Regions from separate parts of the Enterocloster sp. HCN-30185 genome, predicted to be linked through region 2. Evidence: predicted binding sites of a transcription regulator. Region 2 holds the regulator's gene; each other region holds the start of a gene.

Region 1 (4,333 bases), on a different contig from region 2:
ATTTTCAATGATGCCGTACTTTTCACGGAACTGCTTTACCTGAAGGCCGCAGAGATTTTCCGCCGGAGTCGCATAAATGGCATACAGATTGCCATCCTCTTCCTTAAATTCCTCAATCTTTTTATTGATATGCTCCAGAACCTCCAGCGCAAACTGTCCATCTTCTACCAGAGACTTTTTGTTATACAGCTGCTGAAGCTCATTAAAGGCTGTGATGCCAAAGGATGCTGTGGCAGTTTTAAGAAGGGGCTTGATCTTATCATGCAGGCCCAGATGACCGCCGTAAAAACCGCCTTCACAGTAGGCCAGCGGATTGGTAGATGCCTTCAGCTCGCCCAGGTAAGCGTAGGTGCGGATATGGATCTTGCGGATCAGCTCCAGATAGTAGTCCAGCACCTCGTAGAAATCCCGGCTCTCCTGTCTTGCCTTTGCAAGGATCATAGGAAGGTGAAGGCTGACTACGCCGATATTAAACCGTCCCACAAATACGGGAGAGTCCTTATCATCTGCCGGATACATTCCGCCCCGCTCATACCAGGGGGATAAAAAGGCACGGCAGCCCATAGGGGAAATGATTTTGCCATAGCGCTTATACATACTGGCGATATACCCCTTTCCCGTCAGGGACAGCCAGTCGGGATACATGGTCTTGCTGGAGCAGTCGATCCCTGCCTCAAACACATCCTCCAGCTCGCCTCCCGGCCCGTGAAGAGCCTCATCATAAAGGAATACGATCTTCGGGAAAAGCACAGGCTTTTTATGATCCTTCTTTCCCTGTCCGCCCTTGCGCACATTGAGCATGGTCATAGTCGCCATCTTGGCAAAACGGCTCGTTCCCGTGCCTGCTGTCATGGTGATAAAGGGGTAATCTCCCCGGCTGGAAGAAACGGAGTTAAACTTGTACTCCCATCCCTGAAAGCCCTGCTCCATATCCCTCTGTACATCCTTCCAGGCCACCTCTTTGGCCTTGTCCGCTGCAAGACCCAGATCCAGATATTTTTCAATGTACTTTTCATAAGACTTTTCCGCATAGGGCGCCAGGATCTCCTCCACGCTGGGAACCGTAAAACCTCCGTACTGCTGGCTGGCCGCACTTAAGACAATATCCCCGATCACATCAAAGGCCACATCCAACGTTTTCGGCTCGTTATACCAGAGATTTCCCATCTCAAAGCCCCCGGTCAGAACCGCCTTTACATCAAACAGACAGCAGTTCATGGTGTCGCGTCTGGCAGACATATCATGGATGTAAATATACCCCTCTCGGCAGGCCTGAAGCTCCTCCACGGTCATAAAAAACTTCTGATACAGGGATTTATTTAATTCATTAAAAATCAGGCTGCGCTTCGTAGATACCAGGGCGCTGTCCGTATTGCTGTTCTCCTTATCACCGATGTACATAATAGACTGGCTCTTCTTATACACATCATCCAGCATCCGGACAAAATCCTGCTTATAGTTTCTGTAATCCCGATAGCTCTTTGCCACCAGAGGATTTACCTTTTCAAGAGCGCCTTCTACAATATTGTGCATCTGGGGAATTGGGATCAGCTCCTGATCCAGCTCCTGAACCTTCTCTTCTACAAATTCGCAGATAAAATTCAGTTCTGCCTTTGAAAATGTGATCATGGCCCTCTCAGCGGACTTGCTGATGGCGGAAATCACCTTCTGAACGTTAAAATCCTCTTTTGTTCCGTCTTTTTTTACTACCTTTACTCTGGTTAGATCCATACGTCACCTCTCAATAGAACGATTACATTATATACTATATATTGTGTTTTATCTTTTTTGTCAGCACACTATGTATTGTGTCTTAATTGGTGATGCTATCTTACCATGGATACAAGGCTCCGTCAATAGGCGTATTAAAATCAGACTTCAATCTTATTTTTTCATTCGTTTCCAGTAATCTCCCGTTTCTGCTGCAACAACTCCGCTGAGGGCAAGTACCGCAATCAGATTGGGAATTGCCATCAGCGCATTAAAGATATCGGCAATCGTCCAGACCGCCTCAACCGTCATAAACGGCCCGATAAAAATAGCAAGGATATATAAGAAACGATACGTCATTACTGCACGTCTGCTTCCTCCTGACAAATACTCCAGACAGCGTTCCCCATAATAATTCCATCCTATAATAGTTGTAAATGCAAAGAAAATCAGGCACGCCATCAGAAGAAAGGAACTGGCCCAGGCGGGCAGAGGAAGCCCGTGATTAAAGGCATAAGTGGTTACTGCAACCCCCTCCAGACCTGTCTCATAGGCTCCGGTCAGCACAATTGAAAGACCTGTCATGGTACAGATTATAATCGTATCTATAAAGGTTCCCGTCATCGAAACCAGTCCCTGACGAACCGGTTCTCTGGTACGGGCTGCTGCAGCAGCAATGGGAGCGCTTCCCAATCCTGCCTCATTTGAAAAAATGCCTCTTGCGATTCCCTTCTGCATTGCAAGAAGAATGCTTCCCAAAGCGCCTCCTGCTGCCGGCCGAAGCCCAAAGGCGCTTTCCAGTATCATCTTAAATGCTATAGGAACTCTTTGTGCATTTACACATAAAATCGTAATGCATGCAGCCACATAAAAGACAGCCATAAACGGCACGATAATCTGGGAAACGGTAGCAATACGCTCCAATCCACCCAAAACCACCAGTGCAACACAAATTGTCAAAATCAGTCCGGCGATCAGCACGGCCACCGTATACTCTCTTCCAAACAGCGCCACTGTACAGGCTTTCTGACTATCAAAAAAATCTCCTACTGCAGAAGTAATGCCATTAACCTGAGTAAAGGTTCCGATTCCCAGAAGACCGACACCGGCGCCAAAAAAAGCAAATATTTTTCCCAGCCATCTCCATTTCTTTCCCATTCCGTTTTCGATATAGTAAAAGGGACCTCCCAAAACATGACCGGTTTCTTTGTCTACACTTCGATAGCAGATTGCCAGAACACCCTCTGCATATTTGGTTGCCATTCCAAATAAAGCGGCAATCCACATCCAGAATAAAGCGCCCGGTCCACCAGCCACAATGGCGGTCGCTACACCTACAATATTTCCCGTTCCGATCGTTGCTGACATGGCAGTACAAAGAGCTCCAAAGCTGGTAACCTCTCCGCTTCCCTCTTCTTCATTCTGAACCATGTAGCGCAGAGCAGCGGGAAGTTTTCGGATCTGCATCCCCTTCAGACGTACCGTCAGATAAATCCCTGTTGCCAAAATCAGCACAATCAGCGGAACTCCCCATACAAGATCATCAATGGCCTTTAACGCAGTATTCAAAAATTGCAGCATCTTCCTGTCCTCCCTTTGCATTGTAAATACACTCCTTCACTTTACCAGAGTAATGTATCATACAATCAAAGTGGTTGCAAGTTTTTTTATGTGTACATTTTTACATTGCTCAAACATCCGCAGATTACCTTCTTAATAATAAACTACGGATGTTCTAAGAAAATATTTTATTATCTTAACTCTACCAATACCTCAATCTCGCAGGCAATCCCACCCGGAAGAGCATTTACGCCAATTGCAGAACGAGCTGGAAGCCCCGCTTCCTCTCCAAACAGCTCTGCAATCAGATTTGATCCGCCGTTTACAACCTGTGGCTGCATTCCAAAATCATCTGCACTGTTTACAAAGGCAAGTACTTTTACAAAACGCTTTATCCGATTCAAATCGCCTGTTTTTTCATGGAGATTTGCAAGAAGATTTAACATACAGTTATATGCCGCTTTCTGCCCATCCTCCAAACTCAAATCTTTTCCAAGTTTTCCAATTACTGTATTTCCTTCTCCCAGATCTGGTCCACAACCTGAACAATACAGCATTTTTTCACCAAATTCCTGTACGGGTGTATACACCCCTCCCTTAGGCGGAGGCTGGGGCAATGTAATCTGTTTTTCCTTTAATACCTCATAAATATCTCTCATATTTCTATCATCCTTTCTGTGATCCTGTCACATTTATATCAATATTTCTTTTATAATCCCTTTATACAGGGATACTGCCTGGAGAATCTGCTGCCGATTTATAAATTCATTTACTGTATGGGCCTGCGCTAAATTGCCAGGCCCGCAGATAACAGTCTTTGTACCGTGCTCCACCAGAAAACACTGCTCGCAAGATGCATCAAATGCACATATCGGTTCTTCTGTTTTCAAAATCTCCTGTCTCTTTTTTGCGCATAAAAGCACAAAGGGATCTTCCTGTGAAATTTCTCCTCCCGGCATATAGAAATGAGATTCTATTCTGGCATCTGCAATACCTGCCAAAGCAAGCCCATTTTGTAATATTTCTACTGCTGCTTCATGATGCATTCCCGGAAGAATACGAA
Region 2 (4,333 bases):
CTCTTGGGCCACATCCACAACCAGGGCGCCCTGGCTTTCATAGGCCAGTCCTTTGTCAATGAGCATCTGCACCATATGGTCAATATATGGCTCTGCGTCGCTTTCGCCCTTCCAGAGATCGAAATCTACATTTAAATTAGAGTAATTCTTCTTAAGGTCTGCCACAGATACAGCCAGAATGTGATCCCAGATGGCTCTGAAGGGCTTATATCCCTTCTGAAGCTTTAAGGTCGCCTGATGAGCTCTCTCCTTAAACGCTTCATCCACCTTTGATTTGGCGCTGGCTGCCGGATAAATCTCCTCCAGCTCACTGATGGTAAAGGGAGCCTCTGTGGGATACTCACCCGTATAGGATTCATCAAAGTATACCAGTTCCGGTTTTCTGTCCCTTAATTCTTCGATGATCAGACCCATCTGCAGTCCCCAGTCGCCCAGATGAACATCACCGATCATCTCATATCCCATAAAACGGCCCATGCGCTTGATGCTCTCTCCGATAATAGCAGAACGCAGATGGCCCACATGAAGGGGCTTTGCCACATTGGCGCCGCCGTAATCCACGATGATCGTTTCCTTCTTTTCAGGTTCTTCCAGTCCCAGCTTGTCCGCCTCTGCCATACCCTTCATATAATCTGCCAGAAACGCCTCTGACAGCTTCAGATTGATAAAACCAGGCATCACAGCCACTGCTTCGCCAAACATGGGCTGCTCCCTTTCTGCTGTCAATTTTTCCACTACCGCATTTGCAATATCAATCGGCTTGGTTTTATACGCCTTGGCTGCTGCCATGGCTCCGTTGCACTGGTACTCGCACAGATCCGGCCGGTTGGACAAAACCACCTTGGCAAATTTATCCTCATAGCCGCAGGCTGTAAAGGCCGCCTTAAGCTTCTGCTCCATCAGATCCAGAATTTTCTTCACTCCACGTTTCTCCTTTTCTGCACTTCTTATAGATGCAAAACTGCCCCGGCAGTGAAGCCGGAGCAATCCTACATTTTCTCACATACAAATGAATTATACACGGGACAGATACTCGCCGGTTCTTGTATCGATCTTGATCCTGTCGCCGATCTCTACGAACAGCGGTACGCTTACAACAGCGCCGGTCTCTACAGTTGCAGGCTTGCTTGCACCGGTTGCTGTATCGCCCTTAAAGCCCGGCTCTGTATCTGTGATCTCCAGCTCTACAAAAAGAGGAGGCTCTACAGAGAATACGTTGCCGTTGTAGGAGCAGACCTTGCAGATCTCGTTTTCCTTAACGAACTTTAACGCATCGCCGATCAGATCCTGGTTTAATGCCAGCTGCTCGTAGTTCTCTGTGTTCATAAAGTTGTACAGATCGCCGTCTGCATACAGATACTGCATATCTACACGGTCAATTCTTGCTGCCGGGAATTTCTCAGTTGGACGGAAGGTGCGCTCAACCACACCGCCGTTGATCACATTTTTTAACTTGGTACGTACGAAAGCAGCGCCCTTGCCTGGTTTAACGTGCTGGAACTCAAGGATCTGCACTACCTGTCCTTCGATCTCCAGTGTAATTCCATTTCTAAAATCGCCTGCTGATATCATAAAGATATTCCTCCTTAACGTTCTTTGTACAGGACGCTTTTCTCTCCAGCGCCCGCCAGGGCATGACCTGCCTTTGGCGGTCCCCTGTATATCTAATCTTTTATATTTTATACTATGTGTCCATGTTTTTCAAGTTCTTTTTACGGCTTTTTCTGTAAAAATAAAGCACAGGCCGTTCCAGATACCGTTTGAGCACGATCTGTATCTCCTCTTTAGGGTCAATGGGCTTTACAAGAATGCTTTTAAGTCCTGCCCGGTTTGCTCCATATACGTCCGTAAACAGCTGGTCTCCCACAAAGAGAGTTTCCTTCGGCCCTGTCCCCATACAGGCCATGGCATTTTTATACCCTCTCTTTGAGGGCTTTCCTCCCTTATGGATATAAGGACTTTTCACCTGCGACGCAAAAGGCTTTACTCTGGCTTCTTTATTATTAGAAAGAAGACAGGTTTTAAATCCCAGCTTTTTTAAATGTTCAAACAAAGCAATGGCTCTCTCATCGGCAGGTGCGCCATGAGGCACCAGCGTATTGTCAATATCAAAGATCACGCCCTTAATCCCCCTGTCCTTCCAGGTTTCAAAGGGGATATCATATGTGGAGTCCCAAATTTCCTGAGGGTAAAATGGTTCAAACATAATCCTTTTGCCTTTCTCCTATTTTTTGAGAAGTTTTCCCAGCTCCTCCATAAAGGTGCTCACGTCCTTAAACTCTCTGTACACGGAAGCAAAACGCACATATGCAACCTCGTCCACCTGCTTAAGCTTTTCCATAACCAGTTCACCGATCACCGCAGTAGATATCTCTCTCTCCTCCCGATTAAAAATCTGATTCTCAATCTCATCGATCATAACTCCGATCTGCTGGGGAGATACGGGGCGCTTATGGCAGGAGTGGATGATACCGGCTTCAATCTTGGAGCGGTCATATGCCTCTCTGGTATTATCCTTTTTAATCACCATAAGGGGCATGGTTTCCAGTTTTTCATAGGTTGTAAAACGCTTCCCGCAGCGCTCGCACTGGCGGCGTCTGCGGATGGAACTGTTATCGTCTGCGGGACGGGAATCAATTACTTTCGTATCTGCTTCATTACAATAGGGGCATTTCATATGGCTTGCACTTCCCTTCTTTATATAAAATGATGACAATTTATGTCTTTATTTGCATTTATTTTAACCGAAACACTTCTCAAGTGCAAGAACTTTGTAACCAGACCAATGAAAATCATTGGATGGATCGGAATTTTTTTGCTATAATAAAAAAACAAACTATACTGCAGTGAAAGGCGGATCAAAATGAATTGTGTATATGTAAGAAATCTGCGTCTGGGAGAAGGCACTCCCAAGGTCTGTATTCCTCTTGTGGGAGCTTCGGATGAAGCTCTTTTTGAGGAGATCAAAGCGCTCTCTTCCTATCCGGCGGATCTGGTGGAATGGCGGACAGACTACATGAATGATATTTTTAATGAAGGGCGGCTGACTGGTCTTCTTCCCCGTCTCAGAAAACATTTGGGAAATACGCCTCTTATTTTCACCTTCCGTACCACAAAAGAAGGCGGACAGCGCCAGGCCTCGCCTCAGCAATATAAAACACTGGCTATGGAGGCAATCGCCTCCGGCTGTATCGATCTGATCGATATCGAACTTTTCTCTGATCCGGACAGCATTACAGAGCTTACAGCTCTTGCAAAAGAAAAAGGAGTAAAAACCATTTTTTCCAGTCATGACTTTTACTCCACCCCCTCCTGCGGAGAACTCCTGTCACGGCTGCGCCACATGGAAAAGCTGGGAGCCGATATTGCAAAAATCGCCGTGATGCCCCGGTGTCCGGAAGATGTGCTTACGCTGCTTACAGCTACCGTTACAGCCCGACGCCAGCTCACCTGTCCTGTAGTCACCATGGCCATGGCGGGAACAGGGCTCATCAGCCGTGTCTGGGGGGAAATCTTTGGCTCCTGTCTTACTTTTGGTCTGGCAGGACAGGCATCCGCTCCCGGACAGATCGATGCCAGAGAGCTAAAATGTGTGCTGGATATTCTTCATAATAATCTGTAGCAGACATAGGGTATTTCTATAATAGTAAATATATTTCATTTTCAGTAATTCCCCTTCCCTTTCAGCAAAAAATGTGTTAGTTTTTAGTCAGTGTTTCCTTACAGAGTGCCGGTTCATCCCCCCCAACAGCTCCGGCACTCCCTTCCAAAGTCAAAAGCCCGCACAAGCTTTTCATACAGCTTTTTCTCATAAAACGACTGCCTGCCAGTGATCCCCCGTCACTGGCAGGCAGTCGTTTAACACTTTACCTTTTCCTCTACATTCTTTTCCTTCACATCCACCAGGATAATATCATTTCCGACCTGGCAGATATCGCAAAAGGGAATGATATACTCCTTTTCCCTCCCCAGAAAACCGCAGATGCATCCGGGCCCCGGAACGATCAAAGCGGTCATGCATCCCGTTTTCATATCAAAATCCACATCTCCTACGAAACCCAGGCGTTTGCAGTCCTTTATATTTATGACCTCTTTCTGTTTGAGATCGCAAATCGTCATTTTTCCCCTCCTGCCTGGCAGTTTTATTTCTTATCCATATATACGCAGAAAGAGCCGGAAGTATTCATTTCCGGCCCATTCTGCTCCCTATGCACAGGGAATTTCAAATATAAAATTTAGAATACAGGGACAACCGCACCCTCATAGGTACTTTCCATAAATGATTTTACCTCATCACTCGTAAGCGCCTCAATGAGAGCCTTTGTTTTTGGAC
Region 3 (4,333 bases), on a different contig from region 2:
ACAGCTGGGATCTGATCCTGGAACAGGGAGGAGATCCCATTTCCGGGCGGTATATGAAGAGCTTTTGCGAGAGCCGTCTGGGGAATAAGGATCAGGCAGTGGCTTTATACAGAGAGGCTCTGGGGATGGAAGAAAAAGGAAAAACATCCCCTGGTTATGAACAGGCTCTTTTGGCAGCAGGAGAAGCCTGTATGGAGGCAGGAGACCATGAGGGCGCCAAGGTATTATATGAAGAGGCCTTAAGAACGACAGGAGGAGATGGGAGATTTGAAAGCAGGGTTCGCTGCCAGATGGGCTTATACCAGATGGCTGAAGAGGACTACGAAGGAGCTGCTGATTCGTTTTATCAGGGATATGACCGGCTGATCACCAGTTATAAGGCAGGTACGGGAGCCAGCCTGGATCAGGCAGCGGCAGCAATCACAGAGGAAAATCAGGCAGACTGGCAGCTTCTTAAGAAGCTGGCGTTTTACCAGGCGGCTGTCTGTGAGTATATGCAGAACTATGAAGAGGCCAAAAGCCGTTTTGAAACATATATCCAGGTATTTGGGCCGGATGAGGCGGCGCAGCATGAGATTGACTTTTTAAATACCAGGATACGGTAGGGAGATATATGGCAGAACTGATTGATTTAAAGGAACTGGAGGAGCGGGTGATCCTGATCGCTGTAAATGTGGGCGATGAGAGGGAGACGTCAGCTTCTCTGGATGAACTGGAAGAACTGGCTCAGACTGCGGGAGCAGTCCCCATTGCAAGGATCGTTCAGAACCGTGAAGCTGTTCATCCTGGGACCTATCTGGGAAAAGGGAAGATTTTAGAGATTCGAGAGCTCCTGGCTGACACGGGGGCAACGGGTGTCATCTGTGATGATGAGCTTTCCCCGGCCCAGCTGCGCAATCTGGAAGATGCGCTGGATACAAAGGTCATGGACCGCACCATGGTGATCCTGGATATTTTTGCCTCCAGGGCTCATACAAGAGAAGGAAAGATCCAGGTGGAACTGGCGCAGCTGCGTTACCGGGCCATCCGTCTGGTAGGCATGAGAAATTCTCTTTCACGTCTGGGCGGCGGTATCGGAACCAGGGGACCGGGAGAGAAAAAGCTGGAGACAGACCGCCGTCTGATCCACCAGCGGATTGGCCAGTTAAAGCGGGAGCTGGAGGATGTAAAGCGCCATAGAGAGGTCACAAGGCAGCACAGGGAGAAAAATTACAGCCTGACAGCAGCCATTGTGGGATATACCAATGCGGGAAAATCCACTCTGTTAAACCGGCTGACAGGAGCAGGGATCCTGGCGGAAAACAAGCTTTTTGCGACTCTGGATCCCACTACAAGGGCCTTTGTAATGGCAGATGGACAGCAGATCCTTTTGACGGATACGGTAGGATTTATCCGTAAGCTGCCCCATCATCTGATCGATGCCTTTAAGAGTACCCTGGAGGAGGCCCGCTACAGCGATGTGATCCTCCATGTGGTGGACTGCTCCAATCCCCAGATGGATATGCAGATGCATGTGGTAAAGGAAACCTTAAGAGAACTTGAGATTGTGGATAAGACCGTGGTGACGGTGTTTAATAAGATTGACCGTTTGGAGGGAAAGGAGACGGAGCTGCTTCCCAGAGATTTTTCCTCAGACTATCAGGTGAGGATTTCCGCTAAGACAGGAGACGGGTTAAAGAATCTGGAGCAGATTCTTGGGGGCATTATCCGCAGCAGCCGGGTTTATCTGGAAAAGGTATATCCCTACAGCGGTGCGGGAAAGATCCAGACCATACGCGCCTACGGACAGCTTTTGTCCGAGGAGTATACGGAGCAGGGCATTGCAGTAAAGGCCTATGTGCCCGCAGAGCTTTTTGAAGGGCTGTACCGGGATTAAACATACCATCAGTGGCAGTATTAGAAAATATAATAAAACACAACATCTTGTTTAATATATAACATATGGCATAGATGTTGTGTTTTTTGTGTTCCTCTGCTATAATGAAAAATACATTTCGGTTTAAGTGTGGTAGCTTGTATTTGGAATGTTGAAAGGAGTTTTGAGGTATGATCCAGGTGGTAAAGAGGGATGGGGAAACCGCTGAGTTTTGTCTGAAAAAGATAACGGAGGCAATTAAAAAGGCATTTAGGGCAACGGGGAATGAGTTTAATGATGAGATTTTAGAACTGCTTTCCCTGCGCGTGACGGCTGATTTTCAGCCCAGGATGAAGGATGGAAGCATTTCTGTGGAGGAGATCCAGGACAGCGTGGAGCATGTGCTGGAGCAGACCGGCTACACGGATGTAGCAAAGGCTTATATTCTTTACAGGAAGCAGCGGGAGAAGATCCGCAGCATGAACAGCGCTCTGCTGAACTATAAGGACGTGGTAAACAGCTATGTAAAGGTGGAGGACTGGCGTGTAAAGGAAAATTCCACAGTGACCTATTCCGTAGGCGGCCTGATCCTGAGTAATTCCGGCGCGGTGACGGCAAACTACTGGCTCAGCGAGATCTATGATCAGGAGATTGCAGATGCCCACAGAAATGCGGATATCCATATCCATGATCTTTCCATGCTCACAGGCTACTGTGCCGGCTGGTCTTTAAAGCAGCTTCTGATGGAGGGACTGGGGGGGATTCCGGGAAAGATCACCTCGGCTCCTGCAAAGCATTTGTCCGTTCTGTGCAACCAGATGGTAAATTTTTTGGGAATCATGCAGAACGAGTGGGCAGGCGCTCAGGCGTTTTCCTCCTTTGATACCTATCTGGCTCCCTTTGTAAAAGCAGACCATCTGTCCTACGGGGAGGTAAAAAAGTGTATTGAATCCTTTATTTACGGAGTAAATACCCCCAGCCGCTGGGGAACGCAGGCGCCTTTTTCCAACATCACTCTGGACTGGACCGTTCCCGATGATATGGCAGAGATGAATGCCATTGTAGGCGGCCGGGAGATGGATTTTAAATATAAGGACTGTAAGGCAGAGATGGACATGGTAAACCGGGCCTTTATTGAAACCATGATCGAGGGAGATGCCAATGGACGGGGCTTCCAGTATCCTATTCCCACCTATTCCATTACAAAGGTTTTTGACTGGTCTGATACGGAGAACAATCGCCTGCTTTTTGAGATGACTTCCAAATACGGAACTCCATATTTTTCCAATTACATTAACAGTGATATGCAGCCGAGCGATGTGCGCAGTATGTGTTGCCGTCTGCGTCTGGATTTGAGGGAGCTGCGGCGCAAGACGGGAGGATTTTTCGGCTCAGGAGAAAGTACAGGTTCTGTGGGCGTGGTGACGATCAATATTCCGAGAATTGCGTATCTGGCAGAAGATGAGGCGGATTTTTACCGCCGTCTGGACCGGATGATGGATATCAGCGCCAGATCCTTAAAGACCAAGCGGGAAGTGATCACAAAGCTTCTGGAGCAGGGATTGTACCCCTATACGAAACGGTATCTTGGCACTTTTGAAAATCATTTTTCCACCATCGGCCTCATCGGCATGAATGAAGCAGGGCTGAATGCACGCTGGATCCGGAAGGATATGACCCAGCCGGAGTGCCAGAGGTTTACCAGAGAGGTTCTGGATCATATGAGAGAGCGGCTGTCGGACTATCAGGAGGAGTATGGCGACCTCTACAATCTGGAGGCTACTCCTGCAGAGTCTACCACTTACCGTCTGGCAAAGCATGATAAGGAGCGCTATCCCGATATTATCACCGCGGGAAAGGAAGGGGAAACGCCCTATTATACCAACAGCTCTCACCTTCCTGTAGGCTATACAGAGGATATTTTCGATGCGCTGGATATCCAGGACGAGCTTCAGACCCGCTATACCTCAGGTACGGTGTTCCATGCCTTTCTGGGAGAAAAGCTGCCGGACTGGAAGGCAGCTGCCAGTCTGGTGCGTACGATCGCGCAGAATTATAAGCTTCCATATTATACCCTGTCTCCCACTTATTCCATCTGTAAAAGTCACGGCTATCTGGCAGGAGAGCACTTTACCTGTCCGATCTGTAAGCAGAAGGCAGAGGTTTACAGCCGCATCACAGGGTATTACCGTCCTGTACAGAACTGGAATGAGGGAAAACTTCAGGAATATAAGGACCGTGTAACATATGATACAGGAAAATCCGTCCTGAAAAAAGAGCCGGTTTCCATGAGGCCGGTGGAACGTGTGGAAGCGGAATCTCAGAATGAGAGCGGGGAGGGTTTAAAAAAGAAGCCCCAGCTGTATCTGTTTACAACCAGAACCTGTCCAAACTGCCGCACAGCCAAAGAATTTTTAAAGGGCGTGGATTATCAGATCATTGACGCCGAGGAGCATCCGGAGCTGGCAGAGAAGTTTG
Region 4 (4,333 bases), on a different contig from region 2:
GTGCAAAGGGTCTGGCCTCCGGATCGGTATGGGACTTGCCCAGCATCCTCATACACATTTCATACAGGCCCGCATAGCCCAGAGAAATGGTAGAATAGCCGTCAAAGAGCAGACGGTCAATCTTTTCTCCCTTTTTCAGGCGGGCCAGAGCGCCGTTCTGCCAGAGAATCGGCGCCACATCGGAAATCGTGCCCAGCAGGCGCTCATGACGGCATCTGAGGGCTCTGTGGCACAGCTCCAGACGTTCATCCAGAATCTTCCAGAATTCATCCATATCGCCCTCGCTGGAACAGGCCACATCTACCAGATTGATCGTCACTACGCCCTGATTAAAACGGCCGTAGTATTTGTGGCTTCCGTCTGCATTTCTCTGGGAATCCTCAACGGTCAAAAAGGAACGGCAGCCCATGCAGGGGTATACATCCCCCTGTTTTAATTCCTTCATGATTTTTGCAGAAATATAGTCCGGAACCATCCGCTTGGCCGTACATTTTGCAGCCAGCTCTGTGAGTCCCCAGTATTTGGATTCCTCTGAAATGTTATCCTCATCCAGCACATAGATCAGCTTAGGGAATGCAGGCGTAATCCAGACGCCCTTTTCATTTTTCACACCCTGCATCCTCTGTACCAGAACCTCTTCGATGATCATGGCGAGGTCATCCCTTGTCTGTCCCTCAGGCACCTCATCCAGATACATAAATACGGTTACAAAGGGAGCCTGTCCATTACAGGTCATCAGGGTAATGAGCTGGTACTGAATGGTCTGGATTCCGCTGCGTACCTCATCTCTCAGCCTGCGCTCCGTTACCTTTGAGATAATTGCCTCATCTAAGGATTCTCCGCACTCTTTGCGCTCCTCAATCACATTTTTACGGATCTTCTGACGGCTGATATCCACAAAGGGAGCCAGATGGGCCAGCGTAAAGGACTGGCCGCCGTACTGGTTGCTGGCAACCTGGGCAACGATCTGTGTGGTTACATTGCAGGCCGTAAAAAAGCTGTGAGGCTTTTCGATCAGCGTTTCACTGATAACCGTGCCGTTCTGAAGCATATCCTCCAGATTGATAAGGTCACAGTTGTGCTCCCTCTGTGCAAAATAATCCGTATCATGGAAATGGATAATGCCCTCCTCATGGGCTCTCACGATCTCCTCCGGCAGCAGCACACGGCGGGATAAATCCTTGCTCACCTCTCCTGCCATATAATCTCTCTGAGTGGAATTGATAACCGGATTCTTATTGGAGTTCTCCTGATTGACCTCTTCATTGATATTGTCTAACAGGGACAGGATCCCGTTATCTGTAGTGTTGGACTTACGGGTCAGCTCTCTCTTATAGCGGTAGCGTACATACTTCTGTGCCACCTCATAGCCTCTCATGGCCATGATCCCGGTTTCCACCATATCCTGAATATCCTCTACATTCACTGCATGAGTGGATTCATTCACCTTATTTGCAATATTATCTGCAATGGCGATAATCTGATAGTCATTCATCTGATGAAGCCGGTCTACCTCTTCGTTTGCTTTGTGAACCGCATTTATGATCTTCTGGGAATTAAAGTCTACCTCTTCCCCATTTCTCTTAATCACATTTGTCTTAACGTCAACACTCATCCCGATCCCTCGCTTATATCTGTCATTTTATCTCATAATAATAAGCACCCCCGGTTTATTCCTTTCTCATCTGGAAAAACCACTAGATATAGTGCCGTGTACTATACTACTACAAAATCATGTGAAATGAAAGAGGAATATTGGAAAATATTAAATTCAGACAACAGCCGTTTTTCTCCCTAATAAATTGCCAAAAGCGCTACCAGACCATCCTTTCATGGCGGCAGCGCCCGATTTTTCCTTATTCACACAGCGAAAGCGGTTTTCTGAAAATAAAATGGCCGTCTCCCTGTTTTCCCAAAAAATGGTTATCTTTTACAATTATATTTCCCCTCTGCATTACCAATTCAATGGAACCTCTTATCTTCATTCCTTCATAGGCAGTATAGTCCACTGCACTGTGCATATGGCTGTGAGTCAGCACCCATTCCTTTGAAGGGTCTAAAATCAGCAGGTCACCATCCGCTCCGGGCTGCAGGCAGCCTTTTTTCGGATACAGGCCGTAGATTCTTGAAGGCTGTGTACAGGCAATTTCCACCAGCTTTTCCAGACTGATCTTTCCCGTCATAACACCCTCGGAAAACAGAAGGATCATGCGTTCTTCCACTCCCGGCGCTCCATTGGGGCATTTGGTAAAGTCATCCTTTCCAAGCTGCTTTTCCTTTCTGTAATTAAACGGACAGTGATCCGTAGCCACTGCTTGGATCTCACCCTCTGCAATGCCCTTCCACAGTGCTTCACAGTCCTCCTTTGTGCGCAGAGGCGGTGACATTATATATTTTAATCCATCCTCATCCAGATACCGCTCCTCTGTCAGAACCAGGTACTGTGTACAGGTCTCCACAAAAATGTTTTTCTGTCCCTCTGCTCTGGCCTCTTTTACTGCCTCCAGACTTTCCTTACAGGATAAGTGGACAATATACACCGGCGCATCTCCAGCCAGCTTTGCCAGGTAAAGCACCCGGCGCACTGCCTCTGCCTCTGCCAGATTGGGGCGGCTCTTGGCGTGGTAAATGGGTGCCGTATTGCCCTCTGATACCAGCTTTCCTCTTAAGAACTGCACAACCGCATGGTTTTCACAGTGAAATGCAGTCACGCCCCCCAGCTGCTTCATTTTCTTTAATACCTGAAGCACTCCGTCGTCATCAATCTTAAAATCATAGGTCAGATATACCTTTACGCTGGGAACACCGTCCTTCATCATGTCCTCTAACTCGTTCAGGATCTCTTCGTTCACATGCTGGCAGGTACCGTGAAACCCATAGTCGATCACTGCCTTATGATCTGCCAGCCCGTGATATTCATTCAGCTGATGATGAAGAGGGCAGCCGGCCGGCCCAAAGGCCATATGATCCACAATAGAGGTGGTGCCTCCGCAGGCTGCAGCTACGGTGCCATCGTAAAAATCATCCACAGCCCGGCTGGATCCGGCTAAAAGGTCCATATGGGTATGAACATCTACGCCTCCGGGAAGCACATATTTTCCCGCCGCGTCAATCACCTGGGCTTCTTCTTCCGACGCCGGCTCTAAATGGGTGCCAATCTGTGAAATAACTCCGTTTTCTATGCAGAGATCGCCCTGATACTGCCCCGTTTCTGATACAATCGTTCCATTTTTAACAAAAACCTTCATCTGTAACTCCTCCGTGTTTTCATTCATAGGAATATTATACCAAACCACAGGCCCGTGGGCTAGTCCCAAGTACTTTGAGTTTTTACATTTCACACTAAGCTTCTTCTGATGTTCTTCAGAAATCCACCGGTTCATAATCCTGAAGCTTTGCCAGAAACCCCCGTTTTTCCAGCTCCTCCTGTATCATATCCAGAATCTCCTCACGCTCGGCAGAAATGGTGTGATAATGGTAATTCGATGTGAGCTTCATCAGCTGAGTGGATTTTCCCTCAGAAATATCCTGCAGATACCGCTTTACATCCATTCTGGATTTGATATTCATATCTGCCCGGATGACACCGTAAACCTTGTGGTATACGAATACATCCTCCACCTTCCCGCCAAAGTCCACATACAGATTCAGTTCCTCTTCAACCTGCTTCTCCGTATGGATCACCTTAAATACGCGGCTGCAGCTGTGCTCCTCTGCCATCACATATCCGCGGTTCGTAGAGAGGATTTCCACTCCATTGGCACGCAGAAGCGCCATATCCTGCACAATTACCTGACGGCTCACATGAAGGATTCTGGCCAGCTCCACCCCCGGAACCGGTTTTTCGCTGTTTTTCAGTATACTCAGAATCTGTTCCCGTCTTTCTGTACCGTTCATTCCTGTCCCTCTCTTCTTTAGACTGCGTGAAGATTTTTCAGTGAAATATCCAGAATCGGTGCAGAATGCGTCAATGCTCCGCTGGAAATATAATCCACACCAAGATCGGTCAGGCGTGAAATGTTCTCTTTTGTCACATTTCCGGACACCTCCACCTCAGCTCGCCCGTCAATATATTCTATGGCCTCTTTCATCTGTTCATGGCTCATATTATCCAGCATAATAATATCTGCGCCTGCCTCAACGGCCTCCTTTACCATGTCCAGAGTCTCTACCTCTACCTCAATTTTCCGCACAAAAGGAGCGTACTCCTTTGCCATTTTCACAGCCTCTGCCACGCCTCCGGCGGCTCCAATATGGTTGTCCTTCAGCAGTACGCCGTCGGAGAGATTATATCTGTGGTTATTTCCGCCGCCTACACGAACCGAATATTTCT

The links. Region 2 encodes NrdR, which represses ribonucleotide reductase genes. Its sites were predicted from a motif close to CACAANATNTTGTG; they were not measured.
Region 1: the regulator NrdR is predicted to act here: its motif matches at 1,764-1,777, upstream of nrdD (anaerobic ribonucleoside-triphosphate reductase).
Region 3: the regulator NrdR is predicted to act here: its motif matches at 1,915-1,928, upstream of WKT10_RS08650 (ribonucleoside triphosphate reductase).
Region 4: the regulator NrdR is predicted to act here: its motif matches at 1,696-1,709, upstream of nrdD (anaerobic ribonucleoside-triphosphate reductase).

Annotation. Positions count from the first base shown of each region.
Region 1 is NZ_JBBKBT010000006.1:42,744-47,076, reverse strand. Features, by position in the region: gene nrdD (anaerobic ribonucleoside-triphosphate reductase) at 1-1,731, opposite strand, end outside; gene WKT10_RS08605 (alanine/glycine:cation symporter family protein) at 1,885-3,291, opposite strand; gene WKT10_RS08600 (RidA family protein) at 3,462-3,929, opposite strand; gene WKT10_RS08595 (M20 family metallopeptidase) at 3,963-4,333, opposite strand, start outside.
Region 2 is NZ_JBBKBT010000002.1:98,413-102,745, reverse strand. Features, by position in the region: gene argS (arginine--tRNA ligase) at 1-921, opposite strand, end outside; gene efp (elongation factor P) at 1,015-1,572, opposite strand; gene WKT10_RS02790 (YqeG family HAD IIIA-type phosphatase) at 1,685-2,206, opposite strand; gene nrdR (transcriptional regulator NrdR) at 2,225-2,677, opposite strand; gene aroD (type I 3-dehydroquinate dehydratase) at 2,864-3,622, shown strand; gene WKT10_RS02775 (PRC-barrel domain-containing protein) at 3,859-4,119, opposite strand; gene WKT10_RS02770 (MetQ/NlpA family ABC transporter substrate-binding protein) at 4,236-4,333, opposite strand, start outside.
Region 3 is NZ_JBBKBT010000006.1:50,825-55,157, forward strand. Features, by position in the region: gene WKT10_RS08640 (tetratricopeptide repeat protein) at 1-605, shown strand, start outside; gene hflX (GTPase HflX) at 614-1,876, shown strand; gene WKT10_RS08650 (ribonucleoside triphosphate reductase) at 2,047-4,333, shown strand, end outside.
Region 4 is NZ_JBBKBT010000005.1:202,226-206,558, forward strand. Features, by position in the region: gene nrdD (anaerobic ribonucleoside-triphosphate reductase) at 1-1,615, opposite strand, end outside; gene hydA (dihydropyrimidinase) at 1,857-3,248, opposite strand; gene WKT10_RS08325 (transcription repressor NadR) at 3,364-3,897, opposite strand; gene nadC (carboxylating nicotinate-nucleotide diphosphorylase) at 3,915-4,333, opposite strand, start outside.